3 regions of the Rhizobium lentis genome follow, and region 2 is predicted to be linked to each of the others. Evidence: predicted binding sites of a transcription regulator. Region 2 holds the regulator's gene; each other region holds the start of a gene.
What was found. The regulator PhoB, encoded in region 2, activates phosphate uptake and scavenging genes when phosphate is short. The targets are predictions, from matches to a motif close to TGTCATNNANCTGTCAT.
Positions count from the first base shown of each region.

Region 1: J0663_RS08550 (NAD-glutamate dehydrogenase) is a predicted target of PhoB. The motif match lies at 2,609-2,625, and genes of this name have one in related genera.
Region 3: J0663_RS03300 (DUF1045 domain-containing protein) is a predicted target of PhoB. The motif match lies at 5,366-5,382, and genes of this name have one in related genera.

Region 1 is NZ_CP071454.1:1,779,125-1,788,663, reverse strand. It holds gene J0663_RS08550 (NAD-glutamate dehydrogenase) at 1-2,399, opposite strand, end outside; gene pdxY (pyridoxal kinase PdxY) at 2,678-3,553, shown strand; gene J0663_RS08540 (carbonic anhydrase) at 3,624-4,265, shown strand; gene J0663_RS08535 (GGDEF domain-containing protein) at 4,355-5,965, shown strand; gene J0663_RS08530 (lytic murein transglycosylase) at 6,016-6,840, opposite strand; gene J0663_RS08525 (aspartate-semialdehyde dehydrogenase) at 7,009-8,043, opposite strand; gene J0663_RS08520 (hypothetical protein) at 8,156-8,365, opposite strand; gene J0663_RS08515 (alkaline phosphatase) at 8,452-9,539, shown strand, end outside.
Region 2 is NZ_CP071454.1:2,352,100-2,361,638, forward strand. It holds gene pstC (phosphate ABC transporter permease subunit PstC) at 1-45, shown strand, start outside; gene pstA (phosphate ABC transporter permease PstA) at 42-1,361, shown strand; gene pstB (phosphate ABC transporter ATP-binding protein PstB) at 1,377-2,192, shown strand; gene phoU (phosphate signaling complex protein PhoU) at 2,237-2,950, shown strand; gene phoB (phosphate regulon transcriptional regulator PhoB) at 3,084-3,767, shown strand; gene J0663_RS11330 (GcrA family cell cycle regulator) at 4,180-4,713, opposite strand; gene J0663_RS11335 (aspartate aminotransferase family protein) at 5,138-6,337, shown strand; gene argF (ornithine carbamoyltransferase) at 6,376-7,290, shown strand; gene J0663_RS11345 (Hsp33 family molecular chaperone) at 7,380-8,372, shown strand; gene J0663_RS11350 (hypothetical protein) at 8,485-9,072, shown strand; gene apaG (Co2+/Mg2+ efflux protein ApaG) at 9,456-9,539, opposite strand, start outside.
Region 3 is NZ_CP071454.1:659,189-668,727, reverse strand. It holds gene J0663_RS03315 (response regulator) at 38-3,433, shown strand; gene mnmC2 (tRNA (5-methylaminomethyl-2-thiouridine)(34)-methyltransferase MnmC2) at 3,438-4,166, opposite strand; gene J0663_RS03305 (NAD(P)/FAD-dependent oxidoreductase) at 4,165-5,343, shown strand; gene J0663_RS03300 (DUF1045 domain-containing protein) at 5,458-6,165, shown strand; gene puuE (allantoinase PuuE) at 6,279-7,202, shown strand; gene uraD (2-oxo-4-hydroxy-4-carboxy-5-ureidoimidazoline decarboxylase) at 7,202-7,702, shown strand; gene J0663_RS03285 (HepT-like ribonuclease domain-containing protein) at 7,699-8,061, shown strand; gene J0663_RS03280 (ureidoglycolate lyase) at 8,066-8,566, shown strand; gene uraH (hydroxyisourate hydrolase) at 8,563-8,919, shown strand; gene J0663_RS03270 (metallophosphoesterase family protein) at 8,920-9,539, shown strand, end outside.

The sequences.
Region 1 (9,539 bases), 570 kb from region 2:
CCGCCACGCGCCACCTTGCCGAAGCGCAGGTGCACGCCTTCGACCTCGACGCCATAGACGAACATCTCGCGGAAGGGCCTGGGTTGCGGCAGGCCGTCGACCAGGTGCGGATCGAGCTTGAAGGCCAGCATCGATTTCGGCGAGCCATCCGGGTTCTTCTGAAAATAATTGGTGCGCAGCGTCGCGTCGACGATGTTGACGTAGCGGCGCAAGATACGGTCGTCGTCAAGGCTCGGAACGTCGGCGAGTTCGGCCTCGATCGCTTGGTGCAGGTCGGCGAGCTTCTTGGCGCGGGCCTTTTCCGAAAGCTTGGTGTCGAGCGTGTCGTGAAAGAGGCGGAAAATGGTGGCGGCAATCTTCGGATATTTATCGAGCGTCGTTGCGATATAATCCTGCGAATAGGCGATGCCGGCCTGGCGGAGATAACGCGCATAGGCGCGCAGCACGTTGGCCTCGCGCGCCGAGAGCCCGGCCGACAGGATCAGCCGGTTGAAGCTGTCATTATCGATCGTGCCGGCGAAGGCGGCGACGAAGGCTTCCTCGAGGGTGGCGCCATAACGCTGCAGATCGATGTCGCCGCCGGTGCGGGTCTCGAGCTCCATGTCGTGCAGCACGACGAGCTTCGTTTCTCCATCGGCGGCCGGCACGCCGATGTCGAAGGTCCGTTCGCTGACGACATTGAAGCCGAGATTCTCCAGAAGCGGCACGCGACGCGACAGCGCCAACTGGCCCCCGGAGTGGAAGATCTTCAGCGAGAGGACACGGCCATGTTCTTCCCGGCGATGGTAAAACTGGATGCGGAGCGGTTCGCCGGCAGCGCAGGCTCCGATATCGGCGAGGTCGGCAACGGTTTCTTCGGGCGTGAAGGAATCCTGGAAGGCTTGGTCGACCGATAGCTTCGGCGCCTTGGGTCCGGCCAGCGCTTCAAAACGATCATCCCAGCGGGCGGTGATTTCCCGGATCGTCTGCTCGAGCTTGGCCTGCGGAATGCGCGGCGTCTTGCCGCCGGAGCGGCCGATGATGAAATGAACGCGCGCCACACCGCCTTCCGGGAAAGCCGGGTAATAGGCGGAGACGCGGCCGTCGTAGACGGTCTTCAGATAAGTGCCGATCCGCTCCCGCACGATCGAATCATACTCCTCACGCGGCACATAGACGATGACCGAGACGAAGCGGTCGAAATGATCGATGCGCGGCAGGACGCGCACGCGCGGCCGGTCGGCGAGATCGTTGATCTGCTCGGCAAAACTGGCGAGCAGCGTGGTGTCGATCTGGAAAAGGTCGTCGCGCGGATAGGATTCCAGCGTGTTGTCGAGCATGCGGCCGGAATGACTCATCGGGTCGAAGCCGAAATGCTCCTTCACCTTTTCGATTTTGGACCGCAGCAGCGGGATTTCGGAGGCGAGCGAGGTATAGGCCGTCGAGGTGAAAAGGCCGACGATGCGCAGTTCCCCTGTGACATTGCCGTCGGCATCGAAGCGCTTGACGCCGACATAGTCCATATAGGCGCGGCGATGGACGATCGATTTCACGTTCGCCTTGGTGACGATCAGGAAATCGGGGCCGTCGAGGAAGGCGAGGATCTCGGGCGTCGTTGTCACCGCGTCCTTGCCGGTGCGGAGCACGAGAACATCGGGGTTGGAGAGGATGCCGAGGCCGGCGCCCTTGTCGCGCTCGACCTTGGCGTCGGCACCCTTGCCGGAATAAACATATTCGCGCATGCCGAGGAAGGTGAAATTCTCGTCCCGCAGCCAGCTCAGGAAGGCGATTGCCTCGGCGTGTTCGGCCTTCCTGCGACCGGGGCCGTTGGCCGCAAGCTCGGCGATCACCCCGTCGAGCTTCGCGAGCATCGGCTTCCAGTCGGAGACCGATAGGCGGACCTGTTCGAGCACGGTCTGGACGCGTTTGACGAGATCGGCAGCCTGAGTGGAGTTCAACGGGGCAATATGGAGCTGGATATGGCTGACGCGCGCGGCGGGATCGCTCGGGTGGTCGGCGGAATAGAGCGCGGGGGCTTTGCCCTTTTCCATGACGAGGATGGGATGCACGGCCATGAACAGATCGCGATAGGTGCTCGTTACTTCACCCATGACCGATTCATAAAGGAAAGGCATATTCTGGTCGGTGACCGAAAGCACCGAGACGGCGGTGCCATCAGGCGTCACTTCGGGAATGGTGTCGATGCTGACGCGGGGCGTCTTGCCGTTCCAGGCGGCGAGTTCCTTTGCCGAATGCACGGCGGAGCGCGCCAGCATTTCAGGCGTATAAAGTTCGAGATCGTCATTGCTGGCCCGGCCGAACAGAATTACCGGATCGAGATGCGACTCGCGCGTCGCCTTGGCGATCTTGCGCGCGTTTTCGATCTGCTTTTCCCGTTTCGGATTGTTTCTCGCAGCCATGAAATGCCTCCCCGCAATGGACTGATTTTCCGCAAGCTAGCAGAAGATCATTCGAAAAAATCTCTAAAATAGAGGTCTGAACGATTGTTTTGATGCTTTTTTGGCGTGGGAAATGGGAAACCGGCAGAGGTTTTCGCGGATTTTTGGCCAAACCGCCCGGGAAAGACCATTTTCTCGTTTCTCATGCTGCCTCACATTTTCATGGTCACGTGAAGAATGGTTGACAGTAAGGCGTCAAAAAGATCATCAAACGCCATCATCATTCGGGCCTTGGAAACATGTCGGAAAACGCAGCGGGCGCAGTCATCGTCATCTCCAGCCATGTGGTGCGCGGCTCGGTCGGAAACCGGGCGGCCGTCTTTGCACTGGAAACGCTAGGTCATGCCGTCTGGGCGCTGCCGACCATCGTCTTGCCTTGGCATCCCGGCCATGGCCGTTCGACGCGACTGACATTTGCCGAGGCGGATTTCGATGCGGCGATCGACGATCTGATCCGTGCGCCCTGGATCGGCGAAGTCAGGGCGGTGCTTTCGGGCTATTTCGGCAATGCCGCCCAAGCGCGCTCCGTCGCCCGGCTGATCGCTGCGCTCCGGCAAAACAATCCCGACCTGCTTTATGTCTGCGATCCGGTCATGGGCGATCTCGGCGGCCTCTACGTGCCGGAAGCGACGGCCGAGGCCATTCGCGACCATCTCATTCCGCTCGCCTCGCTCGCGACGCCGAACCGGTACGAGCTCGCCTGGCTGTCGGGGGCAGCACTCGACGACAACAGCGCGATCATGGAGGCGGCGCTGGCGCTCGGGCCGTCGCGCATGCTCGTCACCTCGGCGGTGCCGATGATGGCAGGCGGGACCGGCAATCTCTATCTTTCCGGCCGTCACGCGCTTCTTGCCGAGCACCGCGTCGTTGAGAACCCGCCGAATGGTCTCGGCGACCTGCTCGCCGCCGTATTCCTGTCGCGCCTGCTGTCCGGCCTCGAGGACGAAAAGGCGTTGCAGCTTGCCACCGCCAGCGTATTCGAAGTGCTGGCGCGTGCCGTCAAGCGGGGCAGCAATGAGTTGATGCTGGCAAGCGACGCGTCCAGCCTTGCGACGCCGATGGCCATGGTGCAGATGCGCCGGCTCGTGCACCCGGCGCAGCGGCGGAAAAAATGACGCATTTGCCAATGGGCTCATTTGCGGTGCAGCAGTTGATCTTGTCTTCCGCGCGCGCTAATCCAAAAGCATGCAGCGTTTTCCAAACACCCTTCTCGACGGTTATCGCAACTTTATGAACGGGCGTTATGCCGACGCCCGCGACAGGTATCGCCAACTTGCCGAAAACGGTCAGAATCCGAGCACGCTGGTCATTGCCTGTTCGGATTCACGCGCGGCTCCCGAGCTGATCTTCGATGCCGGGCCGGGCGAGCTTTTCGTCATCCGCAATGTTGCCAATATGGTTCCGCCCTACGAGCCGGACGGCCATTTCCATTCGACGTCGGCCGCTCTTGAATTTGCCGTTCAGGCGCTGAAGGTCTCGGATATCGTCGTCATGGGTCATGGCCGCTGCGGCGGGATCCGTGCGGCGCTTGATCCGAATGCCGAGCCACTATCGCCCGGCGATTTCATTGGCCGGTGGATGTCGCTGGTCAAACCTGCAGCCGAGCAGATCCAGAGCAATGACGTCATGACGGCGGCCGAGCGGCAAACCGCGCTCGAGCGTGTCTCCATCCGCAACTCGATCGACAATCTCAGAAGCTTTCCCAATATCAAGGCGCTCGAAGACGCGGGAAATCTTCATCTTCATGGTGCCTGGTTCGACATTTCGACGGGTGAACTCTGGGTGATGGACGCCGACACCCGTGACTTCATTCGACCGGAGATCTAGGTCAGGCGGGTTTATCAGTTTTTTAAGAATTACTGCTAAGCTTGCATCAATTGGTTGCGCGACCGCTTTTGATCACGTGGCGATTGGCGATGAAGTTCGAAACCATCAAAAAGGTTATCCTGGCCGCCATCCTGCTGCCCTTTGTCTTCATGCTCATTGAAGGCGTCTTCGTCCTTCGTACTTCCATGCAGCGATACACGGATCTCGAGAAGGACCGGCAGTTCGCCGATGTGCTTGCGCGCGGCGGGTCCATCGCCGCCACGGAAATCCTAAGCGAAATCGAGGCCACGCGCCGCTATCTTGCGCATCCAGGCAGCGAGACTGTCGTCGATATGCAGCGAAGCCGGCTCACGCTCGATCGCGAACGTCGCGCCTTCTATGCCAGCCTGCCGCCTCGCGATACGCTCGATGAGGGACTTGCAGGTGAATTATCGGCTCTCAGCCTCGCCTACAGCCGCATCGTCGCCGCCCGAAGCGCCGTCGACCAGGGCCGTTATTCGGGCAGCAATCCCGGTTCCGCTTATTGGTATGCGGCCCTCAAGCAGCTTGCCGTCGTCGACGCGCTTTCGCCGCTGATCAGCGATCCCGTGCTGCTTGAGAAATCCAACCAGCTGATGGGCATCCTGCTGACCTACTACGGCGAAAGATTGATCACGGGAATTGGCACCCGTTACCTCGATCAAGGCGTTTCCGCCAGGTTTCCGATCGAACTGTTCATACAAGGCAAGACCATGCTCGGCGCCGGCATGGATCATATGGTCTTCCATTCCTCGGCGCCAATCGTGCGCGACATCGTCGCCTATCTTAATCGCAGCGAACAGGTGAAGGCGAACGCGATCACCGACGCCATTCTTGCCGGATGGCGGCCGTCACGCCCAATGCGCGACGTCTGGGCGGCTGCGCAGCGAGAGCGCATGGCCTTCCTGCAGCGGAAGATGGTGGAGGCTGCAAGCGATATTCACGAGACCGGCGAACAGTTCTCGACGCTTTCGCATCTGCACCTGACACGGATCCTGGCGCTGTGTGCGGGCCTACTGATTCTCGCCACGCTGGTGATGGTGCTGGCGGCAAGAGGTTTGCGCCTGATCGACCGGTTGTCTCAAGATCGAGAGAAGCTGGTGGGCGAGTTGCGCAACGCTGCGCAGACCGATCTTCTGACGGGGCTTTACAACAGGCGCGGCTTCGAGGTCGCCGCGTCGGCACTCCTCACCCAGGCCGAGCATGGATCGCGCTGGATTTCCGTCGTGCTCTTCGACCTCGACCATTTCAAGAAGATCAACGACGTTCACGGGCATGATGCCGGCGATGCCGTGCTTCGGCAGGTCGCGGCCGTCGCGCGTCAGAATTTCCGTTCCTTCGATCTCCTGGTGCGCCATGGCGGCGAGGAGTTCCTGGCGCTTCTGCCGGATTCGACGCCCGACGCCGCCGCAATCGTCGCCGAGCGTGTGCGGCAGGCGATCGAGGCGGCGGAAATCCCACTGCCTGGCGGTGACGTGCTTAAGGTGACGGCGAGTTTCGGATGCGCCGGCCGGGCAAATGCAGTTGCCAACCGGAACTTCGAGGATTTGGTCAAACGCGCTGACCTGGCGCTTTACGCCGCCAAGGCTTCCGGCCGCAACTGCGTCGTAGCAGGAGCGACCGTGCCGCCGCAGGAGGAGCGACGCAAGACGGCGTCCGGTGGTTTTGATTCCCGCATATGAAAAACGCCGCATTGAGAGCGGCGTTTCCGGATGTTCCTATCGATGAAGGCTTATCTGCCGCCGTCGATCTGCTGGCCGATATAAGCGATCGCCTGCTGATAGACGCTGGCGGCGTTCCAGCCCTGGATGGCAGCGAAATTCGGCTCTCCCGGCTGATAGCCCGCGCCCGCACGCCAGCCGTGGCCCCTGAGGAAATTGGCGGTCGAGGCCAGCGCATCGGCGCGCGAGCCAACCATGTCGACCCGGCCGTCGCCGTCGCCGTCGGCGCCGAAGCGTACGACGTTGCGCGGCAGAAACTGCGTCTGGCCGATTTCACCATGGGCCGCACCCTTGGCCTGTGGGCTCAGATAACCTTCGGAGACCAGCTGGAGCGCAGCATAGAGCTGGTCGGTAAAATATTCCGAACGGCGGCAGTCGTAAGCCAGTGTCGAAACAGCTGACAGTGTATGCTGATTACCCATATAGCTGCCAAAACCGGTCTCCATGCCCCAAATGGCAATCAACGGGCCGGCCGGAACACCGAAACGGCGCTCGATCGACGCAAACAGAGCCTGGTTGGCGGCCTTCATACTGCGGCCGCGGGAGATGATGGCGGCGCCTCCGCGCTTCTTCATGAAGGCGTCGAATGATAGCTTGAAGCTTTTCTGGCCACGGTCGGCGGCGATGGTCGGCTTGTTGTAGCTGACATTGGCAAAAGCGCGGTTGAGAACCGACTGGCTGACGCCGCTGGCGGCCGCCGTCTGCTTGAAATCGCTAACCCAGGCGTCGAAGCCGGCGCTGGTATTGCCACATTGCGGTCCTTGCGCAAACGCCGGTACCGCTTGGAGGACGCCCATTGCCGCAGCGGCCGCCAGAAACAACTTTGTCATGCGCATTGAGAAACCCCGCTCTCGATCTGCATAGTTTTTGGGCGGGCAAGAGAATGCCAGCCACTCGCGATTTTGTCACGATCATCTTTTAGCGAGCGCTTATACAGTGTGTTTGCCCCGGAAAAGCCCCGCTCACCGAGCAGGGCTTTAACATCTTATGGTTTACAATTGGTATCAGGCTGCCTGCTTGCGCGGCTTGACGAGGCCGCGATTGACGAGAAGCTCGGCGATCTGAATGGCGTTCAGTGCTGCGCCCTTGCGCAGGTTGTCGGAAACCACCCACATATTGAGGCCGTTTTCGACCGTCGCGTCCTCGCGGATGCGGGAGATGTAGGTCGCATCTTCGCCGGCGGATTCATATGGCGTGATGTAGCCGCCATTCTCGCGCTTGTCGATGACGAGGCAGCCGGGGGCGTCGCGCAGGATGTCGCGAGCCTGGTCAGCGGTGATCTCGTTTTCGAACTCGATGTTGACCGATTCCGAATGGCCGATGAAGACGGGCACACGCACCGCAGTGCAGGTCACCTTGATCTTCGGGTCGAGCATCTTCTTCGTTTCGGCCAGCACCTTCCACTCTTCCTTGGTGTAGCCGTCCTCCATGAAGCTGTCGATGTGCGGGATGACGTTGAAGGCGATACGCTTGGTGAACTTCTTGTTCTCGATCGGATCGGCGACGAAGACGGCGCGCGTCTGGTTGAAAAGTTCGTCCATGCCGTCCTTGCCGGCGCCGGAAACCGACTGATAGGTGGAGACGACGACGCGCTTGATCTTGGCGAAGTCGTGCAACGGCTTCAGCGCCACCACCAGCTGGGCGGTCGAGCAGTTCGGATTGGCAATGATGTTGCGCTTGGTGAACTGCGTGATCGCATCCGGGTTCACTTCCGGCACGATCAGCGGCACGTCGGCGTCGTAGCGCCAGGCTGAAGAATTGTCGATGACGACGCAGCCCTGCTGGCCGATTTTCGGCGAGAACTTCTTGGAGACCTCGCCGCCGGCCGACATCAGGCAGATATCGGTATCGGAGAAATCGTAATTTTCGAGATTGGAAACCTTCAGCGTCCGGTCACCGTAGGAAACTTCGGTGCCCTGCGAACGCGCGGAGGCGAGCGCCACGACCTCATCGGCGGGGAAGCCTCGTTCGGAGAGGATGTTGAGCATCTCCCGGCCGACATTTCCGGTCGCTCCCGCAACTGCTACTTTGAAACCCATTTTCTCAAGCTCTCTTTCTCTTCTCTCCTCTTGTCCGGTGAGGGGAAAGGCGCGACGGATCGCGTCTTCCTGTCCCCAGCCGAGCCGGGGAGAGAGCGGCAGGCCAGAGACGTCAGACGGTTTTCGTCGTCGTTTTGGCCTTGGTTTTGGAAGAAACCGGAACGGCAATATCCACCCCGGCAACCCGTGCCCGGTCATTGCATTCGGCAATGGCGTGTTCGTCGTGAACCATGGAGATTCCTTTTCCGTGGTTGCTCTTAAAAGGTTTTCCACAGGAGTCAAGGTTTTTGCGTGACGCGCCCGCAGGCGGGAACGGCTGCAATCCCGCAACGTTTTGTCATGCCGTTGTCATCCCCGGCAGGTATCCCGACCCGGCTGTCACTAGCTGCACGAAAACGAGGGTTTTCCATGCGTACGCTTCTCGCCGCCTTCGCGGCCACCACCATTCTCGCGGGCGCCGCTCAGGCGACGACGGTCTATCCGCTCGATCGCGCCACGATTCTCGTTGGCTCGCCGTTCGATTTCAAGGTTGAGCTCAACAAGCAGGTCAAGCCTGAAGACGTGAAGATCACCGTCAACGGCCAGGACTACAAGACCGTTCTCGGGGGCGAGGCGCAGTTCGTCGAGCTGGAAAAGGGCAAGGAAGACAAGGCGCTGGGTTCCGCTCTCCTGCTGCGCGGCCTGAAGATTTCCGCGCCCGGCGCCTATAAGGTTGAGGTCGCTACCGGCGACGAATCGACGTCCGTCACCTGGAACGTCTACGAAACCGCGGCCCAGCCCAAGGCGAAGAACATCATCTTCCTTTTGGGTGACGGGCTTTCCGTCGCGCATCGCACCGCCGCACGCATCATGTCCAAGGGCATGACCGAAGGCAAGGCCAATGGCCGCCTCAACATGGATGACCTCGATCATATGGCTTTCATCGGCACGTCGGCGACGAATGCCGTTGCCACCGACTCGGCCAACACGATGTCGGCCTTCATGACGGGCCACAAGACGGCCGTCAACGCGCTCGGCGTCTATGCGGACCGTACGCCGGCTCCGCTCGATGACCCGCGTGTCGAAACCCTTGGCGAAGCCGTTCGCCGTGCGACCAAGAAGTCGATCGGCATCGTCGCGACCTCCGAAGTCGAGGATGCGACGCCGGCTGCCGTCGTTTCCCACACCCGCAGCCGCAGCGACAAGGCCGACATTGTCGGCATGCTGCTCGAGGTCAAGCCGGAAGTTCTCCTCGGCGGCGGCTCGGCCTATTTCCTCGGCAAGGAAGTCGCCGGTTCGAAGCGCAAGGACAACCAGGACTACATCAAGCTGTTCCAGGCTGCCGGCTATAAGCTTGTGACCGATAAGAACGAGCTCGCAGCCAATGCATCGGCTGAAGGCAATCTTCTCGGTCTCTTCCACACCGGCAACATGGACGTCACGCTCGATCGCGAGTTCCTGAAGAAGGGCACGGTCGACAAGTTCCCGAACCAGCCGGGCCTCGTCGAGATGACCAA
Region 2 (9,539 bases):
TATGCGCTCTACATTGTGCGCAAATACCGGGAGCAGTACGAATGACGGATATTGTTTCTCCCGCCGGCGTCACCGTTTCCAAGGCGCCCGCCCGCCGCGATATCGGCATCAAGCGGCGCTACGCCGCCGAGCGCCGGTTCCAGGCCTATGGCATCGCCGCCATCGCCTTCGGCCTCATCTTCCTCTTTGTCCTGCTCTGGACGGTGATCGGCAAGGGCTACACCGCCTTCCAGCAGACGACGATCACCCTGCCGATCGAATTCACGGAGAAGACGATCGACCCCAACAACAAGCGGGCGACCGATCCTTCCGTGCTGGTCGCGGCCAATTATCCGGTTCTGCTGCGCGAAGCGATCGTCAAGCAGCTGAACATCAACGCCTCGAGCCGTCCCGACGTGCGCGACGCAACCGCGATGCTCTCCAAGAGCGCGCCGATCCAGCTGCGTGATCTGGTCGTCGCCGATCCCTCGATCATCGGCAAGACGGTCGAGGTCACCCTGCTCGCCGACGCCAATGTCGACAGCGCCAACAAGGGCCAGATCGATCTCTCCGTCGATGAGAAGAACCGCAAGGTCAACGACAAGCAGGTGGCCTGGATGAACCAGCTGAAGGCGGACGGCGCGCTTCAGAAGCAGTTCAACAGCGGCCTTTTCGTCAACGGCAATTCCAGCCGTCCCGAAGCCGCCGGCCTCGGCGTCGCCCTCATCGGATCGCTCTATCTGATGCTGATCGTGCTCGTGCTGTCGCTGCCGATCGGTGTGGCGGCGTCGATCTATCTCGAAGAGTTCGCGCCGAAGAACAGGCTGACGGACCTGATCGAGGTCAACATCAACAACCTCGCCGCCGTCCCGTCGATCGTCTATGGTCTGCTCGGCCTTTCCGTCTTCATCAACTTCATCGGTCTGCCGCGCTCGGCGTCGCTGGTCGGCGGCCTGGTGCTGACGCTGATGACGCTGCCGACGATCATCATCGCGACCCGCGCCGCATTGCGCGCCGTGCCGCCCTCGATCCGCGCCGCCGCCTTGGGCCTCGGCGCCTCGAAGATGCAGATGGTGTTCCACCATGTCCTGCCGCTTGCCATGCCCGGCATTCTCACCGGCACCATCATCGGCCTGGCGCATGCGCTCGGCGAGACCGCGCCGCTGCTCCTGATCGGCATGGTCGCCTTCGTCGCCAATGCGCCCACGACGCCGCTCGAGCCCTCGACGGCCCTGCCGGTGCAGGTCTATATGTGGGCGAACGAGGCCGAACGCGCCTTCGTTGAGCGTACTTCGGGTGCCATCATCGTCCTGCTCCTGTTCCTGGTCGCCATGAACATGGGTGCCATTCTCTTGCGTCGTCGCTTCGAGCGCCGCTGGTAAACGGAGTTAAACATCATGAACATGTTGACGGAAGCTGCAGTTGAAAAGGCGCTGGATCAGAAGATGAGCAACGTCCCGTATAAGATGATCGGACAGGATGTCTCGGTTTACTACGGCGAAAAGCGGGCGCTTTTCGACGTGAACCTGAACATTCGCGAAAACACCGTAACCGCCCTGATCGGCCCGTCGGGCTGCGGCAAGTCGACCTTCCTGCGGAGCCTCAACCGCATGAACGACACGATCGAGGGGTGCCGCGTCACCGGCAAGATCACGCTTGATAGCGACGATATCTATGATCCGGATATCGACGTCGTCGAACTACGCGCCCGCGTCGGCATGGTGTTCCAGAAGCCGAACCCGTTCCCGAAGTCGATCTATGAAAACGTCTCTTATGGCCCGCGCATTCATGGCCTAGCCAAGTCGAAGGCCGACCTCGACCAGATCGTCGAGACCAGCCTGCAGCGCGCCGGCCTTTGGAATGAGGTCAAGGATCGCGTCCATGAATCCGGTACCGGCCTCTCCGGCGGTCAGCAACAGCGCTTGTGCATTGCCCGCGCCGTCGCCGTCAGCCCTGAGGTTATCCTGATGGACGAACCCTGCTCGGCGCTTGACCCGATCGCCACCGCCAAGGTCGAGGAGCTCATCCACGAGCTGCGCGAGAACTACACGATCGTCATCGTCACGCACTCGATGCAGCAGGCCGCGCGCGTTTCGCAGCGCACCGCCATGTTCCACCTCGGCAATCTCGTCGAGGAGAACGACACCGACAAGATGTTCACCAATCCGGATGATCCGCGTACCCAGGACTACATCATGGGTCGCTTCGGCTGATTGCGGCCATCCGAAGCCTTCCCCTTATTCGAGGACAAAGCCCCATGGCATCGACACATATTTATTCTGCCTATGATGATGATCTGAAGTTCCTCTCCAGGCGGATTTCCGAAATGGGCGGCCTGGCCGAACAGATGGTCGCCGAATCCGTCCGTGCGCTGGTCAATGGCGATACCGCGCTGGCGCAGAAGGTCATCTCCGACGACGTGATCCTCGATCACACCGAGCGCGAAATCGGCGACAAGGCGATCGTCACCATCGCCCGCCGGCAGCCGATGGCCTCGGACCTGCGCGAGATCATGGGTTCGATCCGCATCGCCGCCGATCTCGAACGCGTCGGCGACCTCGGCAAGAATACCGCCAAGCGCGTTATCGCCGTCCAGAGCACCGGCGTTCCACGCAAGCTCGCCCGCGGCCTCGAGCATCTCTCCGAGCTGGCGCTCGTCCAGCTCAAGGAAGTGCTCGACGTCTATACGACACGGGCCGCCGACAAGGCGACCGCTATCCGCGAGCGCGACAACGAAATCGACGCGATGTACACCTCGCTGTTCCGCGAACTCCTGACCTATATGATGGAAGATCCGCGCAACATCACGAGCTGCACGCATCTGCTCTTCTGCGCCAAGAACATCGAGCGCATCGGCGACCATGCCACCAACATCGCCGAGACGATCTATTACATGGCGACGGGCGCGCAGCCGGAAGGCGATCGCCCGAAGGATGACAGCGCCAACACCGTCGGCGCCGCGACGGAATAATCTTCCGATCAATCGATTGCGTGCGCGCCCGTTCGGGGCGCGCAAAGAGGTCGCAGCCAATTTCTGAATTTGCGCAGGACGCCTGTTTAAATCGCCCCCGGTTTAAGGCTCGTGTGCGAGGAGACGGACACGCATGATCCCGAGAGTCGCAGTTGTTGAAGACGAGGAAGCGCTCAGCGTACTTCTTCGCTATAATCTTGAAGCCGAAGGCTTCGAAGTCGATACCATTCTGCGTGGCGACGAGGCCGAAATCAGGCTGCAGGAACGCACGCCCGACCTTCTCATCCTGGATTGGATGCTGCCCGGCGTCTCCGGCATCGAACTCTGCCGGCGCCTGCGCATGCGGCCGGAAACCGAGCGGCTGCCGATCATCATGCTGACGGCGCGCGGCGAGGAGAGCGAGCGCGTCCGCGGCCTGTCGACCGGCGCCGACGATTACGTCGTCAAACCCTTCTCGACTCCCGAACTCGTCGCCCGCGTCAAGGCGATGCTGCGCCGTGCACGCCCCGAGGTGCTGTCCTCGGTGCTGAAGTGCGGCGATATCGAGCTCGACCGCGAAACCCATCGCGTCCATCGCAAGAGCCGCGAAGTCCGCCTCGGCCCGACCGAATTCCGCCTCTTGGAATTCCTGATGTCGTCGCCGGGCCGGGTCTTCTCCCGCTCACAGCTGCTCGATGGCGTCTGGGGCCACGATATCTATGTCGACGAACGCACCGTCGACGTCCATGTCGGCCGCCTGCGCAAGGCGCTGAACTTCTCCAACATGCAGGACGTCATCCGCACCGTCCGTGGCGCCGGTTATTCGATGGAAGCTTGAGCTCCCGAACACGGACGGGGTGAGGGGACGTGCCCCATGAGAGGTTGGTGGGGAACGGAAAGAGTGCGGCAAATCTCTTCTCCCCTCGGGGAGAAGGTGCCGGCAGGCGGATGAGGGGGCCACACGGCACACCCTCCCGTCATCACCTATCCCATCACGTCAACGGCAAGCGCCCAACACGACCGAAGTTCACATGGCATTGTTGGGAAGGACCGGCTTCGCCGGCCCCTCATCCGCCCTACGGGCACCTTCTCCCCGCAGGGGAGAAGAGGGAATCGAGACGTTGCGGCATGTAAGCGGGGGCCGAAGGACGGGTCGAGACCGGTGGTCGACGCTGAATGAGCGGCGCTATTGGCGCGAACCAATAAAAAACGGGCCGCTCGGCCCGTTTTTCATGTCCGGCGATCGCCCCTCAGCTCACCCGAGCGGCCGCCCGGCGGCGTTCGTTGACCGGCTGGTAGGCAAGCTTCTGGTGATAGCTGCAATAGGGCGAATTGTCCGGGGATTCGCAGCCGCAGAAGTGGAAGTCGTCCTTGAGCGGATCGCCGACCGGCCACTTGCAGGTGCGTTCGGTCAGCTCCGTCAGGCCGAGGCGGCGGGAAATCGGCACGACCACGTTGCCGGCCGGCACATAGTCCATTTCCTCGACGCCATCGACCTCGATCTCTTCCTTCAGCATCGTTGCGCCCTGCTGGCGGGTCACGGTGCGGGTGGTGATCCGGGAGGCGTAGTTCGGCGCCCGTGGCGCTGATGTCTGGCGCTTCGGTGTGCGCGCCGCGGTGGTCGTGCCGCCGGCCTTGGCACGGCCCGGAAGGCTCAGCCTGTGCACCTTGCCGATAACGGCATTTCTGCTGACCCCGCCAAGCTGCGCCGCGATCTGGCTGGCGCTCAGCCCTTCGGACCAAAGCTTCTTGAGTTTCTCGACCCGCTCGTCTGTCCAGTTCATGCCCTGTCTCCACCTTTTGCGTTGGTGATGGCAGAATCCCTCACCGTTGTCCCGGAAGCCTCCGAAACAAGAAACGCTTGATCAATTTTGGTGACTAGTTCCGCCGCATGCAGTCTAGTAATTGAACTTTAACCTAGTGTGAGGCTGACTCCGTGACAAGAGTCGCGGGAATCCGGATGAATCGAATTCCGAGTTTTCCCCAACTTGCTGCCCCTGCGTGTCATTTCTGCAATAATGCCTGTTGAAGGCGGGAAATGCCGCTGTACAAGCTTGCTGCATGCGCTAAGGGCGCAGTTTTGTTGACATTGCAGCGCGAAAAGGAAATAGTACCGCCTGCCGCCGAAAGGCGGCATTTTTGATTTTTCGGGCGCGGTTTTCTTAGCCGGAGTCCGTGCCTGACAACGCTGACCGGGAGACCCGCGCTATGGCTGAAGCCGCGCCGCTTTATGACACCTATTCTCGCGCCCCGTTGCGGTTCGAGCGAGGCGAGGGCGTGTGGCTGATCACCGAAGGCGGCGAGCGTTACCTCGATTTCGGCGCCGGCGTCGCCGTCACCTCCGTCGGCCACAGCCATCCGCATGTGGTTGCCGCGTTGAAGGAGCAGGCCGACAAGGTCTGGCACCTCTCCAACATCTATGAGATTCCTGGCCAGGAGCGCCTCGCCAAACGCCTGACGGACGCCACCTTCGCCGACAAGGTGTTCTTCACCAATTCGGGCGCCGAGGCGCTCGAATGCGCGATCAAGACGGCCCGCCGCTATCAGTATTCCAAGGGCCATCCCGAGCGTTTCCATATCATCACCTTCGAGGGCGCCTTCCACGGACGCACGCTCGCGACGATCGCCGCCGGCGGCCAGGAGAAATATCTCGAAGGTTTCGGTCCCAAGGCGCCGGGTTTCGATCAGGTGGCTTTCGGCGACATCGAAGCGGTGCGCGCCGCGATCACCGATGCCACGGCCGGCATTCTGATTGAGCCGGTGCAGGGCGAGGGCGGCGTGCGTCCGGCGACTCCAGACTTCATGAAGGCGCTTCGTCAGATCTGCGACGAAAAGGGCCTGCTGCTGATCCTCGACGAGGTCCAGACGGGCGTCGGTCGCACCGGCAAGCTCTTTGCCCATGAATGGTCCGGCATCACGCCTGACATCATGGCGGTTGCCAAGGGCATCGGCGGCGGCTTTCCGCTCGGCGCCTGCCTCGCAACGGCCGAAGCCGCCTCCGGCATGAAGGCCGGCACCCATGGTTCGACCTATGGCGGCAATCCGCTCGCCATGGCCGTCGGCAGCGCCGTGCTCGACGTCATTCTCGCCGATGGGTTCCTGCAGCAGGTGCGCGACGTCGCGCTCGTCCTCCGTCAGGGGCTGGCATCGCTCAAGGATCGTTATCCCGATGTGATCGAAGATATCAGAGGCGAGGGGCTGCTGCTCGGCGTCAAGGCGGCCGTTCCCTCGGCCGAACTGCTGCAGGCGATACGCGCCGCGCATCTGCTCGGCGTGCCGGCCGGCGACAACGTCATCCGCCTTCTTCCGCCGCTCGTCGTCACCGCCGAGGAAGCCCGCGAGGGGCTCGTACGTCTCGAGCGCGCCGCCGAGAGCGTCCGCGTCGCCAAGATCAAGAAGACGGCTTGAAAGGGATTGCCGCCTTCGGGCGCGCGACAGGTAAGAACATGGCTCCTAAACATTTCCTCGATCTTTCGGCCGTCACATCGGCCGACCTCAGAACCATCATGAATGATGCGCTTTCCCGCAAGCAGGCCTTCAAGGCCGGCACGGGCGACAAGCCGCTCGCCGGCAAGATGCTGGCGATGATCTTCGAGAAGCCGTCGACGCGCACCCGCGTCTCCTTCGACGTCGGCATGCGCCAGCTCGGCGGCGAAACGCTTTTCCTGTCGGGCACCGAAATGCAGCTCGGCCGCGCCGAGACGATCGGCGACACCGCCAAGGTGCTGTCGCGCTATGTCGATGCGATCATGATCCGCACCACCGAGCATTCCAGGCTGCTGGAGCTTGCCGAGCATGCGACCGTGCCTGTGATCAATGCGCTGACGGACGACACCCATCCCTGCCAGATCATGGCCGATATCATGACCTTCGAAGAGCATCGCGGCCCGATCAAGGGCAAGACCATCGCCTGGACCGGCGACGGCAACAATGTGCTGCATTCGCTGGTGGAAGGGGCGGCGCGCTTCGGCTACCGCATGAACATGGCCGTGCCTCTTGGTTCCGAACCCAAGGATCACTATCTGAACTGGGCCCGCAATGAGGGCGCCGAAATCATGCTCTGCCATGATGCCGACCGTGCGGTCGCAGGCGCCGATTGCGTGGTGACCGATACCTGGGTCTCCATGAATCAGGAACATCGGGCCCGGGGTCACAATGTCTTCCAGCCTTATCAGGTCAATGCGGCCTTGATGGCCAAGGCCGGCAACGATGCATTGTTCATGCATTGCCTGCCGGCGCATCGCGGTGAGGAAGTGACGGATGACGTGATCGACGGCCCGCAATCCGTGGTCTTCGATGAGGCGGAAAACCGTCTTCATGCGCAGAAGTCGATTCTTGCTTGGTGCCTGGGCGCGATCTGAACCATAATCGGACGCCGCGCGTCGGAGACTTGCGGCCGCGCGAGCGAGGGGCACGCTGACCCTTCGCTTGAAAACTAGGAGTGAAAGCCATGGCAGAAGCTGCAGCCGCCCTCGGCCAGTTCGATTTCGCCGGCGATGACCATGTCGTCCCCTTTCAGGTAGAAGGTCTGGATGTGCGCGGCCGCGCCGTCCAGCTCGGCCCGATGCTCGATGCCATCCTTGAGCGCCATCATTATCCGGCACCCGTCGCCCGGCTGCTCGCCGAAGTCGTCGTGCTGACGGTGCTGCTCGGCACCTCGTTGAAGTTCGAAGGCAAATTCACGGTGCAGACCAAGGGCGACGGCCCGGTCGATCTCCTCGTCGCCGATTTCTCGACGCCGGAGAATGTGCGCGCCTATGCCCGTTTCGATCGGGCGCTGCTCGACAAGGCCGTTGCGGCAGGCGAGACCGAGCCGGAGCAGCTGCTCGGCAAGGGCGTGCTCGCCTTCACTATCGATCAGGGCAAGTTCGCCCAGCCGTATCAGGGCATCGTCGCGCTCGACGGCACCTCGCTCGAGGAGATCGCCGGTGTCTATTTCCGCCAGTCGGAACAGATCCCGACGCGCGTGCGCCTTGCCGCGGCCGAACTCTTCGACCGCGATGACGCCGGCAAGCCGCGCCATCGCTGGCGGGCGGGCGGCCTCGTCGCCCAGTTCCTGCCGGAGGCGCCGGAGCGCATGCGCCAGCCCGATCTCCACGGCGGTGACGGCGACACCGGCGACCGCCCGCATGGCGAGGACGACGCCTGGGTCGAAGCCCGCTCGCTGGTCGAGACCATCGATGCCGATGAACTGACCGATCCGCAGGTCGGCACCGAGCGGCTGTTGTTCCGCTTGTTCCACGAGCGCGGCGTGCGCGTCTACGAACCGCGCGCCGTCTTCGACCGCTGCAGCTGCTCGCGGGAAAAGATCGGTCACGTGCTGCAGGGTTTCACCGCCGAGGAGATCGAGGCCAGCCAGGAAAATGGCGAGATATCGGTCACCTGCGAGTTCTGCTCGACCACCTATCGCTTCCAAGCGGCCGAGCTTCAGCCGGCGCAATAACATTTGGTCGCGCTTGGCGCGAAAAAGATGCGCATTGCAGCTGCACAGTGACTCGACTTTCGGTAGTTACTGTGCGCCTATTGCCCAACTGGTACTTTGGGGAGCTGCCCTCGTGCGCCTTTTATATTTCGTACTCGCATTCATTGCTGCCATGCCACGGATTGTCTTAGCTGACCAAGAGACAATCCAATGGAAAGAAGTCGGCGGCTGGAGCGTGGCTATCGATCCGACTTTAGACAATGGCTGTTTTGTTCTGACTTCCTTTGATGACAACACCATTATTCGTCTTGGTTTCAATTTCCGAAAGAAAGACAACCCTTTTTACATCATGCTCGGAAATCCAAACTGGAAATCCCTGGAGAAAGGTAAGCATTATCCCATCGAGCTCTCGTTGGACCAGTTTAAATGGACGGCTGATGCAAGGGGACTGGATATGCCTGGCCTCAAATCATTATGGATTGATTTCAAGGATCCTGACTTGATTGCGGAGTTTGAGGGTAAACTGAGTTTCCGCGCCAGCTTTAGAGGAAAGCAGATTGCAGCCCTCCGTCTGAAAGATTTCGCCAGGGCAGCGGATGAGTTGCTCGCCTGCCAAAACGCGGTAGATGATGCGGTCGCAAAACAGCCAGCGCCGCCGCGATCCAAAGATCCATTGGAAGCAAAGCCAGGTACTCAGGCCTCGGATCCTTTCGACCTTTAGTCGATTGATGTCTGGGCAAGCCTGAGGATCTACGACCGAGGGTACGGCGTCCATGTTGGTACTGACTGGAAGGCTGCAGCCGGCGGCATCCACGCGCAGTGCTTGCTGCATGGGTCCTCGGGTCAAGCCCGAGGACGACGGAGGGTGGGGAGAAACGAGCGGCAAGAGGCGGGACGTCTCGGAATTCCAGCAAAATGCGCAAACACGTTAAGCAGACCCCACGTCCAACAAATCCACTGGGACACTTTTGATGAATTTGCTCCCGACCGCTCGCCTCTTGCCGGTCGTTGTCCCGCCCTCCGTCGTCCTCGGGCTTGACCCGAGGACCCATACGGCAAGCACGGCGTTCGTGTTTGCACTGACGAACGAGCGAACCTACGCTCTCAATTCAGCACGCGCAGCAGACCCGGGGAATCCAGCGAGAAGGCAGGGATATCGACGTCGAACAGCTCGCCTTCATCGGTTTC
Region 3 (9,539 bases), 1.7 Mb from region 2:
TAGTTGATATTTCACTCATTGCGGGAGCGATAACTTCTTGAAATCAGCCGGGGACATACTGGAATTGGCCTGCCGCCGGATCGCCGATCTGGATACCCCGGCCTATGTCAAGAACAGCGAGTTGCGCTATGTCGCCGTCAACAAGGCCTATGCCGACTTCTTCGGCCGCGAGATTTCCGATTTCATCGGCAGGCGCAGCCGCGAACTGTTTGACCGCCCCGAGGAAGAGGATCGCGAAGACAGGGAACGTCGGGCGCTGGTGTTCGGCACTGAGGAAAGCGCCATCTGCTTCGACGCGGATAGCCGCCGTCACGAGCGCGTCCAGATCGAAAGTTTCTCGCCGTCGTCGGAGCGGATCTATGTGCTCGGCATTTTTGAAGCCCGCGAGCGCAGCGCCATTGCCGACAGGGGGGTTACCGGCAACTCTAAGACTGTAAACGATTCCGGAATTGCCGCCGATTTCGCTGAGGTGCGCGAAGCGCTGGAAAAGCTCGAGCATCCGATCGGCATCTTTGCGGCAGACGGCCGTCCGCTGGTCGTCAACGCCGCCTATCACAAGGGCGCGAAGCCTGCGGCCGCCGGCGAATCGGCCTGGGGGGAGAGCGTCAACGAACTCGACGTTCTGCGCACCGTCCTGGAGGACTTGCCGGTTGCCGTCTTCGTCCGCGACGACAAGCACCACCTGGTCTATGCCAATAAGTATTATGAGACCTTCAGCGGCCGCTCCCGCTCCGAGTATCTGGGAATGACCGAACACGAAATGTTCGGGCCGGAAGGCGCTGAGGCGATCTACCAGGAAAACCTGCTGGCGCTCAGGGACGGCATTTCGGTGGAGCTCGAGAGCGAGATGCCGAGCCAGAGCGGCCATGTCTATCCAGTCATCTCGCGCGTCAACCGCGTCGTGACGGCGGATGGGCGAACTTATGTTGTCGGCTCCTTTTCCGATATCTCGCCGCTCAAGGAACGCGAGAAGGCGTTGATTGAGTCACGCAAGCAGGAAGAAATACTGCATCGGGACATCGAGAGCATTCTGCGTTCGCTGCCGGTCGGCGTGCTGATCCTCGATAACGACCATCGGATTCTCTACGTCAACGACGAGTTCTACAGCATCTGGGAACTGCCGCTCGACGATCGCTTCGACGGTCGCCCTTTCCTCGACGTCATCCGCCGCAACAACGAGCTCGGCCGCTACGACGGAACGCAGGCGCCGGAGGAAATCTACGCCTTCCGCAAGCACCTGTTCGAAGCCGAAGTGCCGGAACCGATCGAACTCGGCTGGGCGGGCGGCAAATCCGTCATCTTCGACAGCCGCCGCATCTCCAACGACCGCATCCTGCTCACCTATTCCGATATTTCGGCGGTGCGCGAACGGGAAAAGGAGATCCACGAGACGCGGGCCGCGCTCGAGCGGCTCGGCGAAATGATGCGCGATGCGACGCATGCCATGTCCCAAGGCCTTGCCATCGTCCAGGACAGCATCATCAAGATGTCCAACGAGGCGATGGCCGACATCCTGCAGATCCCGCCCCATTATATTGAGGCTGGTCAGGGCTGGCTCGGCATGTTCGAATTCTGCGCGGCGCGCGGTGATTTCCACGATGCTGCAGACGAAATCCTGCAGGAGTGGCGCGCCAATATCGCGACCGGGCAGCCGATTTCCACCGTTTTCCATGTCGGCGGCGAGCGCTGGGTGAACATGGATGCGACGGTCAGCCGGGGACAGCATTGGGTCGCGCTTTTCACCGATGTCACCGAGCTCAAGAGCCGCGAGGCGGAATTGCGCGAGCTCCTGTCGCGCGCAGAAGCCGCCGACCGCGCCAAATCCGAGTTCCTTGCCAATATGAGCCACGAAATCCGGACGCCGATGAACGGCGTGCTGGGCATGGCGGAATTGCTTGCCAAGACCAATCTCGATACGCGCCAGAAGACCTTCATCGATATCATCGTCAAATCGGGCAATGCGCTGCTGACCATTATCAACGACATCCTCGACTTCTCGAAGATCGATGCCGGGCAGATGAAACTGCGGAAAGCCGCCTTCGATATCACCGAAGCGGTGGAGGACGTGGCGACGCTCCTGTCCTCGCATGCTGCCGAGAAGAATATCGAGCTCCTGGTGCGGGCAGCTCCGGATCTGCCTGCCGCCGTGATCGGAGACGCCGGGCGGTTCCGCCAGATCGTGACCAATCTGGTCGGCAATGCCGTCAAATTCACCGAACGCGGCCATGTCTTCGTCGATGTCGGCTTCGAGACGATCGCCGGCGGCGAGATCATGGCGAGCATCCGCATCGAAGATACGGGCATCGGCATTCCAAGCGAAAAGCTCGCATCCGTCTTCGACAAGTTCTCGCAGGTCGACGCCTCCTCGACCCGGCGGCATGAGGGAACGGGGCTCGGCCTTGCGATAACCGCTGGCCTCGTCGATCTCTTCGGCGGCTATATCAATGTCGAGAGCGAATGGGGCAAGGGTTCGATCTTCACCATCAACCTCCCCTTTGCGGTGGCGGCCGCCCGCCTCGAGCCGAAGCCGCTGCCGATCAATGTGCAGGGCGCGCGCATTCTCGTCGTCGACGACAATGAGGTGAACCGGCGCATCCTCACCGAGCAGCTTTCACTCTGGGGCTTCGACGGTGTGGCCGCCGAGGGCGGCGGCACCGGTCTTGCGATCCTGGAAGCGGCGGCCGATCTCGGCGTCACCGTCGATGCCGTCGTGCTCGACTATCACATGCCCGACATGAACGGCGCCGATGTCGCGCGTCGGCTGCGCGCCGATCCCCGCTTCGTCGAGCTGCCGATCATCTTCCTGACGTCGATGGATATTTCCGGCACGGAAAAGGAATTTGCAGCGCTGAACGGCCACGCGCATCTGATGAAGCCGGCACGCGCCAACGTGCTGCGCAACACCGTCGTTGAAGTGGTGCGCGCCCGACGTGTGAAACAGGCTTCGGAAGCCGAGATCGCCCGGCTGCAGGCGGAATCGGCCGTGCCGGCGCCCGCACCTGCGCCCGAGCCGCAGAAGCGGTCGGCCGAATTCGTCGACGTGCTCGTCGCCGAGGACAATGAGGTCAACCAGATCGTCTTTACCCAAATCCTGCAGTCGACGGGCCTTTCCTTCCTGGTCGTTGCCAATGGCAAGCAGGCGGTCGCCGCCTGGGAGCGGCACACGCCGCGCATCATCATGATGGACGTCTCGATGCCCGTCATGAACGGCCATGAGGCGACGCGGACGATCCGGGAACGGGAACAGGGACAGGGCCACCGGGTGCCGATCATCGGCGTCACCGCCCATGCGCTTGAAAGCGATCGCGAACTCTGCCTCGATGCCGGTATGGACGACTATATGTCGAAGCCGATCAGCCCGGAACTGCTGGAAGAGAAGATCCGGCAATGGCTCGGCAAGGACGAGTTCCAGCCGGAGCGCACCAGCTACTAATCTTTTATGCGCAGGAAGTCTTGATACCGCAGAGCATTTCGCGCTTGCCGGCGAAGCCTTTGCGGCGTTCGACTGTAAAACCGGCCGCGATGAGGTTGCGGCGCACGAAGCCGGCCGCGGCATAAGTTGCGAAGGTGCCTTCGGCAACGGTCTTTTCGTTGACCTCACGCATCAGTTCTTCCGACCACATGTCGCCGTTGCGCGAGGGCGCGAAGCCGTCGAGATACCAGGCGTCGAAGCTGGGCTTTGCTGCGGCAACGCCGTCCAGCGCTGGCCCGCAGACGACGCTGAGCTGCGTCTGGGCATCGACATCGAGTGAGACGGTACCATCAGGCATCTGCGGCCAGGCCGCGGTCAGGGCCTCGCGCTCGGCATCGATCTCCGACCAGTGCGAGAGTGCCCTGCCGATTTCTTCGCTGCGCATCGGATGGAGTTCGAAGGAGATGAAATGCAGATGCTGGCCACTCTCACGGTGCAGCTTCCATTGCCGCCAGGTTTCGGCAAAGTTCAGGCCGGTGCCGAAGCCGAGTTCGCCGATCACGAATTCCTGCCGCCCACTCCAGCGCTCGGGCAGGCCGTTGCCGGCGAGGAAGACATGGCCGCATTCCAGCCGTCCATCGGTCTGACAATAAAAATGATCGCCAAAGGCGGTGGAATAGGGCATATCGCCGTCGCGCCATTCGAGCGGCTGCGGCGCGCCCGCGCCAATCTGATCTGGATTCATCTCTGCCATGGAACAAGCCGATAGTCCTGCGCCGGCGTCCGGTCAATCTTCTTGCGACTTGCTGATCGTCGGCGGCGGCATCATGGGTCTCTGGGCGGCCGTCCACGCCGAGCGTCGCGGCATAAACACCATTCTCGCCGACGCCGGCAGCCTGGGCAGCGGGGCAAGTGGCGGCCTGCTCGGCGCGCTGATGCCGCATATGCCGGACCGGTGGTCGGAGAAGAAGCAATTCCAGTTCGACGCCCTGGTATCGCTCGAAACCGAGATCGCAGCGCTCGAAGCCGCGACCGGGCTTTCAGCCGGTTACAACAGGTCCGGACGGCTGATCCCGCTGCCGAAACCGCATCTCAACCGCATCGCCCATGGCCATTTTGAGGATGCCGAACGCCACTGGCGGGCAGGCGAGCGGCGCTTCCACTGGCACGTGCTCGACAGGCCTAATGTCGATGGTTGGATCGAGGCGTCCGCCGGCGAGAGCGGGTTCGTGCATGACACGCTTGCCGCCCGCGTCGCCCCCCGCTCGTTGATTTCGGCGCTGATCGCCTTTCTGCAGCGGACAAAATATGTGCGCATCATGAAAAATGCTCCGGTCGCCGATCTCGATCCGGATCGAGGCACGGCTGAGATAGGCAGCGAAACCGTTGCGTTCGGCCGCTGCATTCTGGCCGCGGGCTATCAGTCCTTTCCTCTGCTGCAGGGGCTGACGCCCGGCTTGACGCAGCCGCTCGGCCAGCCGGTCAAAGGGCAGGCGGCGCTGTTGAAAGCGGGTGTTGACCCGGCGCTGCCGACGATCTTCCTCGACGGGCTCTATGTCGTCGCGCATGAGGCTGGGCATGCGGCGATCGGCAGCACCAGCGAGAACCGCTTCGACGATCCCTTTTCGACAGATGCCCAGCTCGATGCGCTGATCGAGGCGGCGCGGGCCATCGTGCCGGCGCTCCGCAACGCGCCCGTCGTCGAACGCTGGGCAGGGCTTCGCCCGAAGGCGATCGACCGCGATCCGATGATCGGCCGCCATCCCGACCATCCCCGACTTGTCGCATTGACCGGTGGCTTCAAGGTCAGTTTCGGGCTGGCCCACCGGCTGGCGGAGGCGGCGGTCTGTATCGCGGCCGATACAGCGTGTGAATTTTTGCTGCCGGAAAGCTTCGCAATTTCAAGCCATATTGCTGTCGCTTCACGTTAAACGTGAATTAGATACAGCTGCGTTTCGTTATTCTGTCATGCAAATCACCTATCAGCTTGCGCATCGGCAGCGCCTGAAGTTACCGGCGCTCACTTCCTTGATGGAGGAAATTGCATGCGCTATGCCATTTGCTTCACGCCTCCGGCGAGTGACCCCCTTTCGCTCGTGGCTGCTAACTGGCTTGGCCGAAACGTGTTTTCGGGCGAGATGGTCGAGCCTCCGGCCGTCCGCGGCCTCGGCATTCACGAGTTCGCCTTTCATACGGCCGTGCCGCGGCGCTATGGTTTTCACGGCGTCCTGAAAGCGCCTTTTCACCTGTCCCCCGACATGTCGGAAGCGCAACTTCTGCGCGACCTGATGCGTTTTTCCGGGACTGTCCCTCCCTTCCGGCTGCCGCGCCTCGAAATCGCCCGGCTCGGCAATTTCTATAGCCTGCAGCCGAGCGCTCCCTGCGAACAGATCCAGTATCTCGCCTCGGCGATCGTGCAGGAATTCGACCGTTTCCGTGCGCCGCTCAGCGAAGCCGAGATCGAGCGGAGCGACCCGGACGGGCTGTCGGCCGCGCAGTTCGCCAATCTCCATCGCTGGGGCAATCCTTACGTGATGGAGGAGTTCCGCTTCCACATGCCGGTAACGGGTCCGGTCAACGCGGTCGACATACCCCGCATCGAGCCGGCGCTGCGGACGATCTTCGGGCCTGTGATCGGCGAGCTGGTCATGGTCGCCAATGTGGCGCTGATGATCGAAGAGGGTGCCGGCGGTCCGTTCCGCGTTCACTCGCTGCATCCGATGGGCAAGGTCAGCGCACGCAGGATCGCCTGAACAGGCCTCAAGCTAAGTAATTGTGCAGCAAGGGTAAATTCTTCTGCTCAGTTTCCGTCTCGACATTCCAGCTGCGGATGATACCGTTCGCCGTCTTTTCAGAAGGTGATTTAATGGTATCTGAGACCTATCCGCGCAATCTCGTCGGCTACGGGCGCCAGACGCCCGATCCGAAATGGCCGGGCGAGGCATGCGTTGCCGTGCAGTTCGTCATCAATTACGAGGAGGGCGGCGAAAGCTCGATCCTCGACGGCGATCCGGCGTCCGAAAACCTGCTGTCGGAGATCGTCGGCGCGGCAGCCTGGCCCGGGCAGCGCAACCTCAACATGGAATCGATCTATGAATATGGATCGCGCGCCGGTTTCTGGCGGCTCTGGCGGATGTTCACCGATTTCAAGGTGCAGGCGACCGTTTACGGCGTGACGCTGGCGATGGCGCGCAACCCGGAAGCCGTCGCCGCCATGAAGGAGGCCGGCTGGGAGATCGCCAGCCATGGCTACCGTTGGCTGGAATACAAGGATTTCCCCGAGGATCTCGAGCGCAAGCATATTCTAGAGGCCGTGCGCCTGCACACCGAACTGACCGGCGAGCGGCCCTACGGCATGTATCAGGGCAAGCCTTCCGACAACACGCTGCGACTGGTGCAGGAAGAGGGCGGTTTCCTCTATTCCTCCGATTCCTATGCCGACGACCTGCCTTACTGGGTGAAGGGCGTCGACGGGAAACCCTTCCTGATCATTCCCTATACGCTCGAAACCAACGACATGCGTTTTGCCACGCCGCAGGGTTTCAACGCCGGTGATCAGTTCTTCACCTATCTGAAGGATGCTTTCGACACGCTTTATGAAGAAGGCAAGGCCGGCAAGCCGAAGATGATGTCGGTCGGGCTGCATTGCCGTCTCGTCGGACGCCCGGGCCGGGCGGCGGCGCTGAAGCGATTCATCGAATATGTGCTGAAGCACGACAAGGTCTGGATACCGCGCCGCATCGAGATCGCCGAGCATTGGCACAAGCACCATCAGCCGGATGCACTCTGATGTTGTCGCGCCAGGATTTCGTTTCCCGCTTCGGCGGTGTCTTCGAACATTCGCCTTTTATCGCAGAGCGCGCCCATGACGCAGGCCGCGTGACGGAGCCGCTGACGGCGGCCGGCGTGCACGCGGCGCTCGTCGCCGCCTTCCGCGCGGCAAGCCATGAGGAGCGCCTCGGCGTGCTGCGTGCCCATCCGGATCTTGCCGGTCGTCTTGCGATATCGGGCGAACTGACCGAGGACAGCCGGAAGGAGCAGGCCGGCGCCGGCCTTGATCGCCTGAGTGTGGCTGAACATGCCCGCTTCACGGAACTTAATTCGGCCTATGTCGAAAAATTCGGCTTTCCCTTCATCATCGCCGTCAAGGGACTCGGCAAGGACGACGTCCTGTCGGCCTTCGAGAAACGGATCGGCAATGGTCGAGACGAGGAATTTGCGACGGCGGCCGCGCAGGTCGAGCGGATTGCGCTACTGCGCCTGACATCAATGCTGCCGGAGGCTGAATGAAAGAGTGGCGTGCGATCGACTATCTCAATGAGATGTATGAGGCGGCGTCGGAAGCGCTGTCTTTCGCCGGCGGAATGGATGGGGCAGCCTTCGCCGGAGACAAGCTTACCTTCAAGGCGGTTGCCTTTTGCCACTTCACCATTGGTGCTGCGGCGTCCCGCCTGCTGGTGTCGCATCCGGAATTTGCGACCGAGCATCCCGATCTGCCCTGGACGAAAATCTGCGGCACGGGCAACCGTATCCTCGAGGACGTCTTCGATCTCGATCCGGTCGAGCTCTGGGAGGCGACTTATCGCACGCTGCCGGAGCTTCTTTCAGCGATCGATGCCATCCGTAACTGGCATGCCCAAGGCGAGTGAAGCCATGTCCGAATTTCTCGACATCCGCCCGCTCACTCAATCCGCCTTCGCCCGCTTCGGCGAGGTGATCGAGGCCGATCCGGCCTCGATGCGGCTCATCAATGGCGGCACGACGGAGCGCTTCCATGCCTTGGCCGTAGCGGAAGCGGCAGGCGAGGGCGCGCGTGTCATCATCAATCTCTTCCGCGGTCAGCCGCGCAGCTTTCCCTATGCGGTTGACATGATGGAGCGCCATCCCTTCGGCAGCCAGAGTTTCTCGCCGGTTTCCGGCCGTCCCTTCCTCGTCGTCGTCTCCGAGGACGAGAACGGGCGTCCCGCCAGGCCTGAGGTGTTTCTTGCGCGCGGGGATCAGGGGGTGAACTACCGCCGCAACGTATGGCATCATCCGCTGATGGCGCTCGGCGAACCCTCGGAATTCCTGGTCGTCGACCGCAACGGACCAGGCAACAATCTGGAGGAGTTCTTCTTCGAGACCCCCTTCATCATCAAAGAGCCAGCCCTATGACCGGACTGACAACCCATGTTCTCGATACCGCCTTGGGCAAACCGGCCGAAGGCTTGAGGATCGATCTCTTCCGGATCGACGGCGAGATGCGAAGGCATCTGACGACTGTTATGACCAATGCCGATGGAAGGGTCGACGGCGGCCCGATTCTCGTCGGCGAGAACTTCCACGTCGGCACCTACGAATTGGTCTTCCACGCCGGCGATTATCTCAGAGCCTGCGGCACGCCGCTGCCGCATCCGGCGTTCCTCGATCTCGTGCCGATCCGCTTCGGCATTGCCGATGTCAACGCGCACTACCATGTGCCGCTGCTGATCTCGCCCTACGGCTATTCCACCTATCGAGGCAGTTGAATGAGGTTCGCCGCGATCGCCGATATCCATGGCAACCATCTGGCGCTTGCGGCGGTGCTTGCGGATATTCAGGCACAGGGCATCGAGGAGATCGTCAATCTCGGCGATTTCTTCAGTGGCCCGCTGGAGGCCGGCCGGACGGCTGATATGCTGATGCCGCTCGGCCTGACCTCGGTTCGGGGCAATCATGACCGCTATCTGATCGAGCAGGACCCGGCCGCGATGCATGCCTCGGATGCCGCCGCCCATCGGAAACTGACGCCAACCCATCTCGACTGGCTGCGCAGCCTGCCCTTCGATACCGTCTATCGCGGCGAGGTCTATCTCTGCCATGCCACGCCCAAGGACGACAATCTCTACTGGCTGGAGTCCGTCTCGCCGGAGGGGCACGTCTTCCTGAAGCCGATCGAAACGATCGAGGCGCTCGCCGAAGGCATCGACCTGCCGCTCATCCTTTGCGGCCACAGCCACCTCCCGCGCGCCGTCCGGCTGTCCGACGGCCGCCTCATCGTCAATCCCGGCAGCGTCGGCTGCGCGGCCTATGACGACGAGCTGCCCTATTACCATAAGGTGGAAGTCGGCCATCCGCTGGCGAGCTACGCCATTCTGGAAAAAACGGC